DNA from 3 places in the uncultured Zoogloea sp. genome. Region 3 is predicted to be linked to each of the others. Evidence: predicted binding sites of a transcription regulator. Region 3 holds the regulator's gene; each other region holds the start of a gene.
What was found. Region 3 encodes LexA, which represses DNA repair genes until DNA is damaged. Its sites were predicted from a motif close to ACTGTATNTANATACAGT; they were not measured.
Positions count from the first base shown of each region.

Region 1 (5,481 bases), on a different contig from region 3:
TGATCGAGGACGGCATCCTCACCGGCTACATGCAGGACATGCTCAACGCCCGCCTGATGGGGGTCGCGCCCACCGGCAACGGCCGCCGCGAATCCTTCGCCCACCTGCCCCTGCCGCGCATGACCAACACCATCATGCTGGCCGGCCAGCACGAGCCGGCCGAGATCATCGCGTCGGTGAAGAACGGCCTCTACGCCGCCAACTTCGGTGGCGGCCAGGTGGATATCACCTCGGGCAAGTTCGTGTTATCCACGTCCGAGTGCTACCTCATCGAAGATGGCAAGGTCACCCGCCCGGTGAAGGGCGCCACGCTCATCGGCAACGGCCCGGACTGCCTGACCCGCGTCTCGATGATCGGTAACGATCTGGCGCTGGACCCGGGCGTCGGCACCTGCGGCAAGGACGGCCAGAGCGTGCCGGTGGGCGTCGGCCAGCCGACCCTGCGCATCGACGGGCTGACTGTGGGTGGAACTGGAGGTTGAAATGAAGCGCCGTGAGTTTCTTGCTGCTGCCACCCTCGTGCCGCTGACGTCGGCACTTCAGGCTGCGCCGACGCCGCCCGCGCCTGCGGGCCTGTCGCTGGCTGGTGCGATCAACCGCGCCGGCCGCCAGCGGATGCTGTCCCAGCGCAGCGCCAAGGCGTGGCTGATGCTGGTCGAAGGCGTGCTGCCCGATCGGGCAAAGAGCATCCTCGACCACTCGGTGCGGCTCTTCGACCAGCAGCTTGTCGAGCTGCGTGGCCTGCAGCCCAACGACGAAGTCCGCTCCGCGTATATGCTCCTCGAATCCGAGTGGAGCCGTTATCGGCCGCTGCTGGCGGACATCCGCTCCGACGCCAAGCTGGTGTGGGGCGGCAGCGACGCGGTGCTCGGCGCGGCGCAGAAGCTCACCGTCGCCTACGAAAGGGTGGCAGGCACACCGGCCGGCCGGCTGGTCAACCTCTCGGGCCGGCAGCGCATGCTGTCCCAGCGGATGGCCAAGGCCTATTTCTTCCGGCAGGTGGGCGTCAATCCCGAGCCCGCCCGGGAGATGCTTGACGGGGCGATGAAGGAGTTCGCCAAGGCCCTGGACGAGCTCAAGACCGCGCCCCAGAACACCGCTCAGATCAAGTCCGAGCTGGGGCTGGTGGAGCAGCAGTGGTTCTTCTTCCAGAATGCCCTGAGCCTGCGCGCATCCGGCGATCTGAAGAAAGCCGCGGCCGATGTGGCGACCACCAGCGAGCGCATCCTGGAACAGATGGACGCGGTCGTGTCGCTCTATGAAAAGATCGCCAGCTGAGCCCATGAAGCGTCTTGGATGGCTTGCGGCGGCTGCGGCATCGGTGGCGGTGCTGGCCGGGTGTGCTGCTCCGCGGGTGGCGCCTTCCGCCGATCGATTGAGCCCGGGCGAGCTGGAGGCCATCGCCGCCGCAAGACGCGCCGGGCCGCTGACGATCGAGCAGATCATCCAGCGCTCCAGGGCGGGCGAGGCGCCCGCCGCGCTGATCGAGGACATCCGCAGCACCGGCACCCATCTTGCGGTGACGCCCGAGGAGCGTGCCCGCCTCGCCGGCCAGGGCGTGGCCCCGGCGGTGCTGGACGAGCTTGCCGCCGCCCAGGCGCGCTGGGCGCAAGACCAGGCCACCGCCGACAAGGTGCGTGCCGACACCGCCCGGATCGAGGCGGCAGACCGCGCCCGGGCCGAAGAGGAGCGCCGCCGTCGCGCCTACTATGGCCCGACCTACTCTCCTTACTACTCGCCCTACCGCGACCCCATGTGGCCCTACGGCTACCCTGGGCGCCGTGGTTACGGCGGCGGCTTCGGGTGGGGCGTGCAGATCCGCCGCTGAAAGTTGTTGCTCGGGCTGTTTGGCGCGCTGATCAGAACAGCGCGAGTTGACCGTCGTCTCGCCCCGGCGGCCGGAAGGCCGTGGTGACCAGCTGACGGCGGTTGCGATTGAGCCCGAGCCGCTCGCAGCAGCGCCGCAGGCGCTGGCTGTACAGATCGGCAAACACGCCCTCGCCGCGCATCCGGTGGCCGAAGCGGCTGTCGTTGAGTTCCCCACCCCGAAGCTGGCGCAGCAGGCTCAGCACATGGCCCGCCCGGTCCGGGTAATGGGCGACGAGCCAGTCCTCGAACAACGCCCGCAGCTCCCGCGGCAGACGCAGCAGCACGTAGCCGGCCGTATCGGCGCCGGCTGCCTGCGCCGCTTCGAGCACCTTTTCCATTTCATGATCGTTGATCGCCGGGATCAGCGGGGCGAAGAGCACGCCCACCGGCACGCCGGCGTCGTGCAGCCGGGCCATGGCGGCCAGACGCCGGGCCGGGCTGGCGGCGCGGGGTTCGAGCTGGCGGGCGAGGCATGGATCGAGGGTGGTGACCGAGAACATCACCTGCACCAGCCCGTCCCGGGCGAGATCGGCGAGGAGGTCGATGTCCCGCTCGATCAGCGCCGACTTGGTGACGATGGACACCGGGTGGCGGGTTTCGGCAAGGATCGCCAGCAGCTGGCGGGTCAGGCCCAGGCGCCGCTCGACGGGCTGCCAGCCGTCGGTGTTGATGCCCAGCGCAACGGGCTGGCAGCGGTAGCCGGGGGCGGCGAGCTCCCGCCGCAGCACAGCCGGCGCGTCGGGTTTCCAGGCGATCTTCGTCTCGAAATCCAGCCCCGGCGAGAGGCCTAGATAGGCATGGCCCGGGCGCGCGAAACAGTAGGCGCAGCCGTGCTCGCAACCCCTGTAGGGGTTGATCGACTGGGCAAAGGGCACGTCGGGCGAGGCGTTGCGGACGATCACCGAGCGGGCCTTGTCGAGGAGCAGGGTGGTGGCCGGGCCGTGATCGGGCTCATCCGCTACGTCGTCGGCCCAGCCGTCGTCGAAGGCGGCGCGCTGCCAGTCGGCAAAGCGGTCGCCCGGATTGAGGCGGCTGCCGCGGCCGCGGGGCAGGCTTGGGGGCTTCATCTTGCCAAGATTAGACTATATAAAAATACAGTTCAAGGCTGCGCGTCGGTGCCAGATGCGCCGCAATTCATGCCGACGGGAAGGGCGTCGTGTTACGGGGCGGGCGCATCGGCTAGAATTGCCGATTCCCTCAAGCAAAGCCGACAGGATTCACCATGCACGCCTCCTCGAAAATCCACATCGACGACGTCCGTATCAAGGCCATCAAGGAGCTCGCCCCGCCCGCCCATGTGCTGCGCGAGTTTCCGGCATCGCCCAAGGCCGCGGCGACCACTTTCGAGGCGCGCACGGCGATCCACCGCATCCTGTTTGGCGCCGACGACCGCCTGCTGGTTGTGATTGGCCCGTGCTCGATCCATGACTACGCCGCGGCGATGGAATACGCCCGCCGCCTGAAGGTCGAGGCCGAGCGCCTGAAGGACGACCTGCTGATCGTGATGCGGGTGTACTTCGAGAAGCCGCGCACCACCGTTGGCTGGAAGGGCCTGATCAACGATCCGCACCTGGACGGCAGCTTCGCGATCAACGAAGGCCTGCGTCTGGCGCGCCAGCTGCTGGCCGAGATCAACGAGCTGGGCCTGTCGGCGGCCACCGAATTCCTCGACATGATCACGCCGCAATACATCGCTGACCTGATCGCCTGGGGCGCCATCGGTGCCCGCACCACCGAGAGCCAGGTGCACCGCGAGCTGGCCTCCGGCCTGTCGTGCCCGGTGGGCTTCAAGAACGGCACCGATGGCAACGTGCGCATCGCCGTGGATGCGATCAAGGCCGCCCAGGCGCCGCATCACTTCCTGTCGGTGACCAAGGCCGGTCACTCGGCCATCGTGTCCACCGCCGGCAACGAAGACTGTCACCTGATCCTGCGCGGCGGCGCCGGCCCCAACTTCGACGCGGCCAGCGTCGATGCGGCCTGCAAGGAGCTTTCCGCCGCGGGCGTGCAGGGCAAGCTGATGATCGATTTCTCCCACGCCAACAGCCGCAAGCAGCACAAGCTGCAGGTGGAGGTGGCGCGGGACGTGGCGGGTCAGATGGCGGCCGGCAACGACCGCATCATGGGCGTGATGGTCGAATCCCACCTTAAGGAAGGTCGTCAGGATCTGAAGCCGGGCGTGGAGCTGGAGTACGGCAAGAGCATCACCGACGCGTGCATCGGCTGGGAAGACAGCCTGGTGGTGCTCGACGTGCTGGCCGAGGCCGTGCGTCAGCGCCGGGTGCGGCGCGCCGAACCGGCCTGATTCAGACGGGCAGCGTGGCGAGGCTGGGGGCGACGCCGGGATGGGCGCCGTCCCGTCCTTCGATGCGCTGCCCGCCGCGCCGCTTGGCGCGGAACATCCGGGTGTCGGCCATCTTGATGAGATCTTCGGCGCTCGTCGCGTCTTCCGGGAAGGTGGCCACGCCGATGCTTGTGCTGACCGGATGGCAGGCGGTGTGGGCGGCGAGGGGCTCGTGCAGGGTGCTGAGGATCTTCGCCGCAACCCGGTTGGCGTCGCCGGCTTCGTCGAGCTCGGCCAGCAGGATCACGAATTCATCGCTGCCCAGGCGCGCCACGGTGTCGCAGGCGCGCACGCAGGTGCGCAGGCGGTCGGCGATCTCCAGCAGGGCCTGGTCGCCGGCGGCGTGGCCGCCCAGGTCGTTGATGCGCCGGAAATCATCCAGATCGACAAAGAGCAGCCCGACCCGCTCGGAATAGCGCTGGGCGCGGGCGATTGCGAGGGTCAGCCGGTCGGTCAGCAGGCGCCGGTTGGGCAGGCCGGTGAGGGCGTCGTGGTAGGCCAGGTGGCGGATCCGTTCGGTGCTGCGCACCTGCTCGGTCACGTCGATGGCGGTACCGTGGTGGCCCAGGAAGGCGCCGTGCTCGTTGAAGCGCGGTGTGCCGCACAGGCTCAGCCACAGGGGCGGGTTGTTGCCGTTGGGCAGTTCAACCAGCAGGTCGCGAAAGCCGTTGCAGCCTTCGAAGGCCGCGCGCACGTCGGATTGACCGGGGCGCGCGTTGCCGCCCTGGCGGTGGAGCTGCCACCACTTGCGGCCCAGGTTGACCTTGAGGGTGTCGTTGGTGCGTTCCGCTTCGTGGGTGACGTGCATCAGGCGGTGCTGGGGGTCGGTCTTCCAGTACCAGTCGGTGCTCCGGGCGATCAGCGTGCGCAGCTGCGAGGCGAGCAGCTCCTCGCGGGCGCTGTCCATCATCCTCTCGGTCACGTCGAAGGCCACCCAGACCACCTGGGGCGGGTGGCTCTCCGGGTCGATCGCCTGGCCGGTGATCTCGGCCCAGAACACGCTGCCGTCGCGGCGCCGGAGGCGCGTCGAGGCGTGATAGGTGCTGCCACGCCGGATCGCCGTATCGGCGGCCCGGGCGTGATGGTGCCAGTCGGCCCGGCTCTCGAAGCCATCCAGCAGGCGGGACCCGGCGATGCCGCTCTCGTCGACGCGCATCATCTCGGCAAAGCGCCGGTTGCACAGTTCGACCCGGTTGCCGCGGGACAGCACGATGGCGGCGCGGGCGTTGTCGACCATGGCCTGGTGGGGCATCAAGGTGGTTTCGAAC
Region 1 is NZ_CALAYQ010000168.1:25,262-30,742, reverse strand. Features, by position in the region: gene tldD (metalloprotease TldD) at 1-482, shown strand, start outside; gene Q0672_RS18870 (type IV pili methyl-accepting chemotaxis transducer N-terminal domain-containing protein) at 484-1,278, shown strand; gene Q0672_RS18865 (hypothetical protein) at 1,283-1,828, shown strand; gene Q0672_RS18860 (PA0069 family radical SAM protein) at 1,860-2,936, opposite strand; gene aroG (3-deoxy-7-phosphoheptulonate synthase AroG) at 3,092-4,174, shown strand; gene Q0672_RS18850 (diguanylate cyclase) at 4,176-5,481, opposite strand, start outside.
Region 1: Q0672_RS18860 (PA0069 family radical SAM protein) is a predicted target of LexA. The motif match lies at 2,951-2,968, and genes of this name have one in related genera.

Region 2 (5,481 bases), on a different contig from region 3:
ACCTCGCCGCCATGGGCGCCCAGCCCCGCTGGGTAGTGCTGGCGGCCAGCCTGCCCGGCGCCGACGAAGCCTGGATCGAAGCCTTCGCGGGCGGCTTCTTCGCCTGCTGCGAAGCCTTCGACATCGACGCCATCGGCGGCGACACCACCCGCGGCCCGCTCAACCTGTGCCCGACGATCTTCGGCGAAGTGCCCACCGGCACCGCCATCACCCGCAGCGGCGCCCGGCCCGGTGACGACCTGTGGGTGTCCGGCGCCCCGGGGCGCGCGGCCCTGGGCCTGGCCCACCTGCGCGGCGACACCCACCTCGCCGACACCTACCGCGACGACTGCCTCGCCGCCCTGCACCGGCCTCAGCCGCGGGTCGCCCTCGGCCTCGGCCTGCGCGGCATCGCCAGCGCCATGCTCGATGTCTCCGACGGCCTGCTGGGCGATCTCGACCACATCCTCGAAAGCTCCGCGGTCGGCGCGGTGATCGACGAAGCCAACCTGCCCCTCGCGCCCCTCGTGGCCGCCTGCGGCGATCCCGCCCGGGCCTTCGCCGCTTGCACCGGCGGCGGCGACGACTACGAGCTGCTGTTCACCGCTCCGCCCACCCAGCGCGCCGCCCTGGCCGACCTTTCCGCCCGGCTGGCCCTGCCCCTGCACCGCATCGGCAGCATCACCCCAGCCACCGGTGGCCTGCATCTGCGCGACACCAGCGGCACCCTGCGCGAGCTCGCCGCCCGAGGCTACGACCACTTCGGCAACGGCGCATGAAGCCCAACGTCCGTTTCCTGCTGTCCGATCCGGCCCACTTCGTCGCCCTTGGCTTCGGCTCCGGCCTGTGGCCCAAGGGCCCCGGCACCGCTGGCACCCTGACCGGCTGGCTGCTGTTTCCCCTTGTGCGCGCGCCGCTCACCGACGGCCTGTTCGCCGGGCTGCTGGTGGCCTGCATCCTGTTTGGCATCCTCGCCTGCGAACGCACCGGCCGCGCCCTCGGCGTCGCCGACCACGGCAGCATCGTGTGGGACGAGATCGTCGCCATCTGGCTGGTCCTGTGGCTCACCCCCGAAGGCCTCGGCTGGCAGCTCACCGCCTTCGTGCTGTTCCGCTTCTTCGACATCGTCAAGCCGCAGCCCATCCGCTGGGTGGATGACCGCACCCGCGGCGGCTTCGGCGTGATGCTCGATGATCTCATCGCCGCCGGCTACACCCTGCTCGCGCTGGCCCTGCTCGTGAGGTTCCTCGGTTAATGGACGCCCAGCTCGAAACCCTCTCCCGCCTCGTCGGCGACCACCTCGCCGCCCGCAGCTGGCGCCTCGCCACCGCCGAATCGTGCACCGGCGGCTGGGTCGCCGAGGTCGTCACCGTCACCGCCGGCAGCTCCGGCTGGTTCGACTGCGGCTTCATCACCTACTCCAACGACGCCAAGTGCGCGCTGCTCGGCGTCTCGCCAATGACCCTCGCCCGCCACGGCGCGGTCAGCGAGCCGACCACCGCGGCGATGGTCCGCGGCACCCTCGAACGGGCCGAGGCCGACCTCGCCCTGTCGATCTCCGGCATCGCCGGCCCGGGGGGCGGATCAGCCGACAAACCCGTCGGCACCGTGTGCTTCGGCTGGGGCCGGACCGGCGAATCCCCCCAGACCGCCACCTGCCGCTTCGACGGCGACCGGGAGGCCGTCCGCCGCCAGGCAGTGGTGTTCGCCCTCACCGAACTCATCCGCCGCTACGCCTGAAATCCCATCCGCATCAAGGTCTTGGCAAATCCGGTAGACGTTCCGCTGCAACTGTATAAAATACCAGTCTGCGCGACTTTCTTCGCTCCGATACCTCTCGTGACGACGCGCGATCACCCGCACGCAAACTCTGTGCCATAATCTCCAAAACCCTTTTTACAAGGATCACGACAGATGGATGACAACAAGGCCAAGGCCCTCGCCGCCGCGCTTTCCCAGATCGAAAAGCAGTTCGGCAAGGGCTCGATCATGCGCCTGGGCGACGGCGAAGTCGAAAGCGACATCCAGACCGTCTCCACCGGCTCCCTGGGCCTCGACATCGCCCTCGGCATCGGCGGTCTGCCCCGCGGCCGGGTCGTGGAAATCTACGGTCCCGAATCGTCCGGCAAGACGACCCTCACCCTCCAGGTCGTCTCCGAAATGCAGAAGCTCGGCGGCACCGCCGCCTTCATCGACGCCGAACACGCGCTGGACGTCACCTACGCCCAGAAGCTCGGGGTCAATATCGGCGACCTCCTGATCTCCCAGCCCGACACCGGCGAACAGGCCCTCGAGATCGCCGACATGCTGGTGCGCTCCGGTGGCGTTGACGTGGTCGTGATCGACTCCGTCGCAGCCCTCACCCCGAAGGCCGAAATCGAAGGCGAGATGGGCGATCAGCTCCCCGGCCTGCAGGCCCGCCTGATGTCCCAGGCCCTGCGCAAGCTCACCGCCAACATCAAGCGCACCAACACCCTGGTCATCTTCATCAACCAGATCCGGATGAAGATCGGCGTGATGTTCGGCAGCCCCGAGACCACCACCGGCGGCAACGCCCTCAAGTTCTACGCCTCGGTGCGGATGGACATCCGCCGCATCGGCACCATCAAGAAGAACGACGAGGTGATCGGCTCCGAAACCAAGGTCAAGGTCGTCAAGAACAAGGTCGCGCCCCCGTTCCGCGAAACCCTGTTCGACATCCTGTACGGCGAAGGCACCTCCCGCGAGGGCGAGATCATCGACCTGGGCGTCCAGCACAAGTTCGTGGACAAGTCCGGCGCCTGGTACGCCTACAACGGCGAGAAGATCGGCCAGGGCAAGGACAACGCCCGCGAATTCCTCAAGAGCAACCCGCACATCGCCCGCGAGATCGAAAACAAGATCCGCGTCGCCGTCGGGCTGCCTGAGATGGCCGTGATCACGCCCGCCGCCCCCGCCGCGGCAGCCTGAACGTCTCCGGCAGGAAACACCGTCGTCCATGGCCACCAGTCTGCATGAGCGGGCCCTGCGCTGCCTGGCCCAGCGGGAGCATTCCCGCGCCGAGCTCGCCCGCAAGCTGGGCACCCTCGGCAGCGAGGAAGAGGTGAGCGCCGAACTCGACCGTCTGGTCGAGCTTGGCCTCCTCTCCGACGCCCGCTTCGCCGATGCCTACGTGCGCGCCAAGGCGGCCCGCTTCGGCGCCTCCCGGCTCAAGAGCGAGCTCGCCCGGCGCGGCGTCGACGCCGAGCAGATCGGCCTGGCCATTGCCGACAACTGTCCGGAAAGTGAATTCGAACGCGCCTGCGACATCCATCGCCGAAAGTTCGCCGCAGCACCGGCAGACGCGCGAGAATGGGCGCGCCAGGCGCGTTTTCTTCAAGGTCGCGGCTTCTCGACCGAAATCATTCGTAGAGTCCTGAAAGAACACCCCGGCGATGAGCCTGCTTAAAGTCAGCAACCTGCGCAAGAAGTACAAGGCCCGCACCGTCGTCCACGACGTCTCCTTCGACGTCGGCAGTGGCGAAGTGGTCGGCCTGCTCGGCCCCAACGGCGCCGGCAAGACGACCTGCTTCTACATGATCGTCGGCCTGGTGGTCGCCGATGGCGGCGAGATCACCCTCGACGACCAGGTGCTGACCCATCGCCCGATCCACCAGCGCGCCCGCCTCGGCCTGTCCTACCTGCCCCAGGAGATGAGCGTCTTCCGCAAGCTCACCGTGGCCGAGAACATTCAGGCCGTGCTCGAACTGCAGAAGCTCAGCAAGGCCGAAATGGCCGAACGCCTCGAACAGCTCCTCGGCGAGCTGGGCATCGAACACCTGCGCGACAACACCGCGATCTCCCTCTCCGGCGGCGAGCGCCGGCGCTGCGAGATCGCCCGCGCCCTCGCCTCCGACCCGCGGCTGATCCTCCTCGACGAGCCCTTCGCTGGCGTCGACCCGATCGCCGTGATCGACATCCAGAAGATCATCCGCTTCCTCAAGGAAAAGGGCATCGGCGTCCTCATCACCGACCACAACGTCCGCGAAACCCTCGGCATCTGCGACCGCGCCTTCATCATCAATGCCGGGGAAGTGCTGGCCAGCGGCCGCCCGGAAGACATCGTCCGGAATGAACAGGTCCGTCAGGTTTACCTCGGCGAGCACTTCCGGCTTTAAGGCATCATTGTTGTCATGAAGCCCAGCCTCCAGCTCAAACTCTCCCAACATCTCGCGCTCACCCCGCAGCTACAGCAGTCCATCAAGCTGCTGCAGCTATCGACCCTCGAGCTCAACCAGGAGATCGAGAAGATCCTCCTCGAGAACCCGATGATCGAGCGGGACGAGCCGGAATCGAACCTCGGCTCCAGCCGTCTCGAAGCCCCCGGCCCGGCCGCCCCCGCCGGCAGCGAGGCCGCCCATGAGCGCGAGCAGGAGCAGGCCCGCGAATCCGACCAGCGCGAGCGCGACACCGACCGGGAGTTCGACTTCGCCGAAGGCGGCGACTGGCAGGGCTCCGGCAGCGGCTCGCGGGACGATGATGACGACAACGATTTCCAGGATCTCCAGGCCACGGTCACCACCCTGCGCGACCACCTGGACGCCCAGATCGCCCTCACCCAGCTGTCCGACCGGGATCGCGCCCTCACCCGCTTCATGATCGAGGCCCTCGACGACGACGGCTACCTCAGCCAGGCCCTCGAAGACCTCCTTCCGCTACTCCCGCCCGAGCTCGAAGTGGATCTGGACGACCTCACGATCGCCCTGCGCCACATCCAGAGCCTCGACCCCTGCGGGATCGGCGCTGCCGACATCGGCGAATGCCTCGGCCTGCAGCTGCGCGCCCTGCCGCCCAGCCGCGAACGCGAGCTGGCGCTGGCCATCGTCGCCGAACACCTCGAACTCCTCGCCGCCCGCGACTACCTCAAGCTCAAGCGCGCCCTGCGCTGCACCGACGACGAGCTGCGCGAAGCCCACGCCCTGATCCTCGACCTCAACCCCCGGCCCGGCGCCCGCTTCGCCCAGTCCGACATCCGCTACGTGGTTCCGGATGTCATCGTCCGCAAGGTCCGCAACACCTGGGTTGTTAACCTCAACCCGGATGCGATGCCCAAGCTGCGCATCAACCAGCTTTATGCCCAGATCCTGCGGGACAACCGCGGCGCCAGTGGCTCCCTGTCCAATCACCTGCAGGAAGCCCGCTGGCTCATCAAGAACGTTCAGCAGCGCTTCGACACCATCCAGCGTGTGTCGCAAGCGATCGTTGACCGGCAGCGTCAGTTCTTCGATTATGGCGATGTGGCGATGCGCCCTCTGACACTGCGTGAAATCGCCGAACAGTTGGAATTGCACGAGTCCACCGTCTCGCGGGTGACCACCCAGAAGTACATGGCCACACCAAGAGGCATTTTCGAGTTCAAACATTTTTTCGGCAGTCACGTCGCCACCGACACCGGTGGGGCGGCTTCCTCGACGGCGATTCGGGCGCTGATTCGCCAGCTGGTAGCCGCGGAAGACAAGAAGAAACCCTTGTCCGACGCCAAGA
Region 2 is NZ_CALAYQ010000024.1:29,746-35,226, reverse strand. Features, by position in the region: gene thiL (thiamine-phosphate kinase) at 1-758, shown strand, start outside; gene Q0672_RS02405 (phosphatidylglycerophosphatase A) at 755-1,234, shown strand; gene Q0672_RS02400 (CinA family protein) at 1,234-1,719, shown strand; gene recA (recombinase RecA) at 1,894-2,928, shown strand; gene recX (recombination regulator RecX) at 2,957-3,406, shown strand; gene lptB (LPS export ABC transporter ATP-binding protein) at 3,393-4,115, shown strand; gene Q0672_RS02380 (RNA polymerase factor sigma-54) at 4,131-5,481, shown strand, end outside.
Region 2: recA (recombinase RecA) is a predicted target of LexA. The motif match lies at 1,770-1,787, and genes of this name have one in related genera.

Region 3 (5,481 bases):
ACCACCCGTGGGGCGGCCGCCGATCCCGGAAGACCCACACCAGGCTGCGGTCGCGGCGGCGGGCCACGTAGTAGTCGCGGGCGATCTCGGCGTCGTCGCCATCCCACCAGCCGGATTCGATGCGTTCGGGGCCTGCGAGGAGGTTTTCGGGCGCTGGCTGTTGGATGGGGCGCGGCTCGGCCAGCAGCCACAGGGGGCGCGGTGCGGCAGGCAGGGCGTCGGGCGCTGTGGTTGCGCGTGGCCGGGCAAGAGGATCGACCCGTCGCCAGGCGAGCTCCGGCCGGTGGTCGGGGTGGGTGGCGAGGCAGCGCACGGCGTCGTTGCCGAGGCGCGCGCGCAGGGTGGCGACGAGGAGGTCGGGGTCGCCGTCTTCGCCGGCTTTGGCATCGAACAGATCGCTGCGGGGCGGGGCGATGGGGCGCGGTGCGTCGGCCTCGATGCGTACGGTGTCCACCGGTGCGGGCAGGGCCTGGCGGCTCAGATGCTCACGGGCCAGCAGCTGGCAGCGGGCCATGTCGCGGGTAAGGGTGCCGAGCACGATGTCGAGCCGGGCCTCCCGCGCGAGGCCCCGATGAGCGCTGGTGAGGGCTTCGAATTCCAGCACCAGGGAGAAACGCTCTAGCCCGGCCTGACGTCCGTCCAGCCATCCGCCCAGCCCACCGAGCAGGCGGCGTACGGCGAAGAGCAGGGTATCCACCTGATCGCTGGGCGCTGGCAGGGGCAGGCTGGCGGTGTAGTGTTCCGGTGCGACATACCACCGACGCGGGTCGGGTGTGGCGCCGTAGGCGCGATCGAGCAGATCGGTGATCGCCTGGGCCTGACGCCGGGCGAGTCCGCTGCGGGGCAGGCAGCGGACATCACCCAGGCAGCGGGCGCCGATGCCGGTGAGGAGTTCGAGGGTGTCCGCGCCGAGGCCGGGCTCGTCGGCCAGGGTGCCGAGGGGCAGGGCGTCGAGGGTTTCCGGCAACTTTGCGGGGTCGGTGATCTGGCTGCCCGGGGCGCAGCGGGCCAGCCAGCGGGCAGCCAGCGGGGTTGGTGCTACGGCGAGCCGGGCGGTGAAGCCCAGCTCGGTCAGGCCGTCGGCGATGGCTGCGCAGGCAGGGTCGAGCCCGCCGAAGAGACGCAGACTGGCGCGGATCTCGAGTTGCAGGGTGGCGGGCGGATCAAGGCTGACTGACGAGGTGAAGCGCCCGGCCCAGCCCGCGATCTCTGCAAGGGCGGCGGTTTCCCGGGCGATATCCCGATCAATCAGTGTCAGGCTGGGCAGGAGCGCCAGGGCGCTGGCGCGTTTGAGCCCGGCTTCGATTCCGCAGGCCCGGGCGGCAGGCGTTGCTGCCAGTACGCGCTGGCGCGGACGGGGGCTGAGAACCGCCAGTGGCCCGGCTTCAGCCTGCCCCCGTGCGAAGACCTGCAGGGGCAGATCGGGCAGGTAGAGGGCGCACCAGAGCATGGATGACGGCATGACCGGAAGGCTGGGTGGATTGGGGCGATGGCGCCGGCCTGACGGGCAGTCGGGGCAGATCAATGGCGACCGGGCCGGCCAGTTGTGGGCCGCGGCGCTTGAGCACGCGCACGTCCACCCCGCCATCCCGTGCCGTAAGCGCAAGACGCAGCACTGCTGGCGATGGTTGGCCCGCCACTGTGGCAGGCCGTATCAGGATGAGTGTCGTGGCGCTTTCTTCAGCAGCCAGCTGAAGTCGGCGAAGGGCGCCGTTGTCGGCCTCGGCCAGCCACATCACGACGGCTGCGCAGCTATGGGAGTTGAGCGACTGGCGGGCCGCCCAGCGGGCATGGGCGGGGCTTTCGGCATCAACGAGGAGCAGCCGCTCGAGGGGAATGCCCGCGCTAGAGAGGGCCGGCGCATAAAGCTGGCCTGGCGGCGCAATGCAGACGGCCCAGCGCCTTTCGGGCACCCGCTGGAGCAGGGGCAGGATCAGTCCGAGCTCACCGACACCGGTATGGGGAACGAGGATCTCGGTGAGTGCGCCGACCGGCCAGCCCTTGCCGGGCAGCACGGCATCCAGGGCGGCATGGCCGGTGGCAATGCCGGGCGCTGCCGAGGCAACCTGATCGCCACGCCACACAAGATGCTGCAACGCGTCTGGGGAACGAAGGACAGAAACAGCCGGAGGCGCCATGGCAATAAATGAACTAGGCTGTTATTGAACGCTTCATGCCTTGCGCGCCAGGTGCCGCTGCGCGGTTGCCTGCCGATTGCAGGGCAGGGCAACCGTTTGTGCTGACGAGGATCAGAGGCTGTCGTTGCGGATCAGACCGACCGCGAGGCCTTCGATTTCCAGCGGCTCGTTGCGGGTGTCGACAATGATGGGTTCAAAGTCGGGGTTGGCCGGCAGGAGTTCGACGATCGGCCCCTTGCGGGACAGGCGTTTCACGGTGACGTCGTCTTCCATGCGGGCCACGATGATCTGGCCGTCCCGGGCTTCGGTGGTGCGGTGGACGGCGAGCAGATCGCCGTCGAGGATGCCGGCGTCGCGCATGCTCTGGCCGCGAACCTGGAGCAGGTAGTCGGCTCGGGGCGAGAACATGTTGGGGTCAACATGGAAGCGGCGCTGGATGTGCTCGGCGGCAAGAATCGGGCTACCTGCAGCTACCCGCCCGACGAGGGGCAGGCCGAGGGATTCGACGAGACGGATGCCCCGGGCACGGCCTTCTTCCAGCGAGATGACACCCTTGCTGGCGAGAGCGCGCAGATGGGTTTCGGCAGCGTTGGGGGATTTGAAGCCAAACGCAGTACAGATTTCCGCCCGCGTGGGCGGGCGACCTTCGTGCTCGACGGTATCGCGAATGAGTTGAAGGATTTCTTGCTGACGGGCGGTGAGTTGTTCGGACACGGCATACTCCTGAAGTCTTATGTAATTATATACAGCGTTTTGCGCATGACAAGCTGTAGATGGGCTTTCCGGGGGGGCTCTGCTCGTGATAAACATCAAAATCTGAAGACAAAGCGCTTGAGGCCGGGGCGCCAATGGACTATTCATTCAAGGGTGCCCGTCGCGCGCCAATAGCCTGACGAGGCATCATAAGCAAAGACAAGAAGAACTGAGAACAGCACGTGTCCGAATCGCCTAATCAGCAGGGCTCCGCTTGCCGGGCCCTCAGCCCCCAGAGGAGATTTTCATGCTTGTCAGCCCTCAACACGCTTCGGGTAGAGTTCTCAAGGCGGCTCGGTTAGAATCCCCCGCCGAAGCGGTAGCCCCGACCGAAGGTCAGCCTGCACCGCTCTTTTCCCTGCCCGATGCCGACATGGAAATGTTCGATCTGGCGTCGGTGCTGGGCACCCACCACGTTGTGCTGTATTTCTACCCCCGTGACAACACGCCCGGCTGCACTCGTCAGGCGATCGATTTCAGTGATCACGATGCCGATTTCGCGAAGGAAAAATGTATCGTGATCGGCATCAGCCCCGATGACTGCCTCACCCACGCTGATTTTCGCGACCAGCATGGCCTGTCGGTCGAGCTCTTGTCCGACGAAGATGGCGACGTGTGCAGGCTTTACGGTGTGTGGCAGTCGGCGGTGGTGGATGGCGTCATGAAACGCAGCGTGCGTCGTTCGACCTTCATCATTTCCAGTGATGGCGTGCTCCGCCATGTGCTGCACGATGTGAATCCCCGTGGCCACGCGGCCGAAGTCTTTCAGCTGGTAAAGCAACTCAACTCAAGGAATGTAAATGGAAATCGCCAAGAACACGGTCGTCACGCTTGATTACTCGGTCAAGGACCCGGATGGCAACATGATCGACGACGGTCACCACCCGCTGGTGTACCTCCATGGCGGTTACGACGGCATCTTCGCCGTGATCGAGGAAGCGCTCCACGGCAAGCAGGTCGGCGAGAAGCTGACCATCAAGCTGGCACCGGAAGATGCGTTTGGTGAGTTCGACGAAGAGCTGGTGCTGGTGGAAGACGCCTCCCTGTTCCCGGACAACATCGAAGTGGGCATGTCTTTTGAGCGCGTTGGCGACAACGACGACGAGGAAATGGTCTACCGCATCACCGACATCGCCGACGGCAAGGTGGTTGTCGATGGCAACCATCCTCTTGCCGGTACCGCGCTGATTTTCGACATCACCGTGAAGAGCGTGCGCGCCGCCAGCGCCGAAGAAATCGGCCACGGCCATGTGCATGGCGAAGGTGGTCATCACCACTGATCTCATGTCGGCTGAGGGGTGCGAAGGTGCCCGGGTTCTCGGCCGGTTCATGGATTCGAGCGGACCGCCTGGCGGTCCGTTTTCTTTGGGATGTGCAGACTCCAAATGGAAGCTCAAAGCTTGCTGAAGGTCGAGCAGTTACGGGTTGAACTCGGGCCGAGGGACAAACCTCTGCGTCCGGTGGATGGCATCAGCTTCGAGGTGTCGGCGGGACGCACGCTGGCGCTGGTGGGCGAATCGGGCTGCGGCAAGTCGATGACGGCGCTTGCCTGCATGGGGCTGTTGCCCGCCGGCGGACGGATCACCGCCGGGTCGATCGTGCTGGGCGACGAGGCCCTGCACACCATGCCCGAGACGCAGATGCGCGATGTGCGCGGCAACCGGCTGGCCATGATCTTCCAGGAGCCGGCTACCAGCCTCAATCCGGTGATGACCGTCGGCGACCAGATCGGCGAGGTGCTCGTCCGCCATCGGGGGCTGCATGGCCGTCCGGCCTGGGATGAAGCCGAACGGCTGCTCACGGCCGTCGGCATCCCCGATCCCGCGCGTCGTCTGGGGGAGTACCCGTTCCAGCTCTCTGGCGGCATGAAGCAGCGGGTGATGATCGCCATCGCCCTGGCCGGCGATCCAAAGGTGCTGATCGCCGATGAGCCGACCACGGCCCTCGATGTGACGATCCAGGCCCAGGTGCTCGATCTGCTGGCAGAGCTGCAGGCAAGCCGCGGCATGGGCATGCTGCTGATCACTCACGATCTGGGCGTGGTCTCGCGGATGGCCCATCGGGTTGGCGTGATGTACGCTGGCGAGCTCGTCGAGACGGGGCCGCGGGAAGTCTTCTTCAGCGAACCGCTGCACCCCTATTCACGCAAGCTGTTCGCCGCGCTCCCCACGTCGGAGCAGCGGGGCAGGGCGCTGGAGACGCTGGTCGGGCAGGTTCCCAGGTTGGGCGAGCGTCACCCGGGTTGCCGCTTTGCCGATCGTTGCCCGCAGGTCCATGAACGTTGTCGACGTGTGGCGCCCGCCATGCACGGCGTGGGCGAGCAGGCGGTGCGCTGCCATCTATATGATCCGGTCGAAAAGATGGGCTGGGTCGAATCGCCCCGTCAGCCCGATGCGGTGCTCACCCGTCACGCGAGTGAGGGCAAGGCGCTCGAGGTGGATGCGCTACAGGTTCACTTCCCGGTGCGGAAGGGGTTGTTTCGGCGCGTGGTGGGTTACGTCAAGGCGGTGGACGGCGTTTCGCTCGACGTGCCCGCCGGAGAGACGCTGGCGCTGGTCGGCGAATCCGGTTGCGGCAAGACCACGGCCGG
Region 3 is NZ_CALAYQ010000169.1:1,566-7,046, reverse strand. Features, by position in the region: gene Q0672_RS18930 (DNA polymerase Y family protein) at 1-1,450, opposite strand, end outside; gene imuA (translesion DNA synthesis-associated protein ImuA) at 1,386-2,138, opposite strand; gene lexA (transcriptional repressor LexA) at 2,250-2,852, opposite strand; gene Q0672_RS18915 (peroxiredoxin) at 3,139-3,726, shown strand; gene Q0672_RS18910 (peptidylprolyl isomerase) at 3,692-4,171, shown strand; gene Q0672_RS18905 (ABC transporter ATP-binding protein) at 4,262-5,481, shown strand, end outside.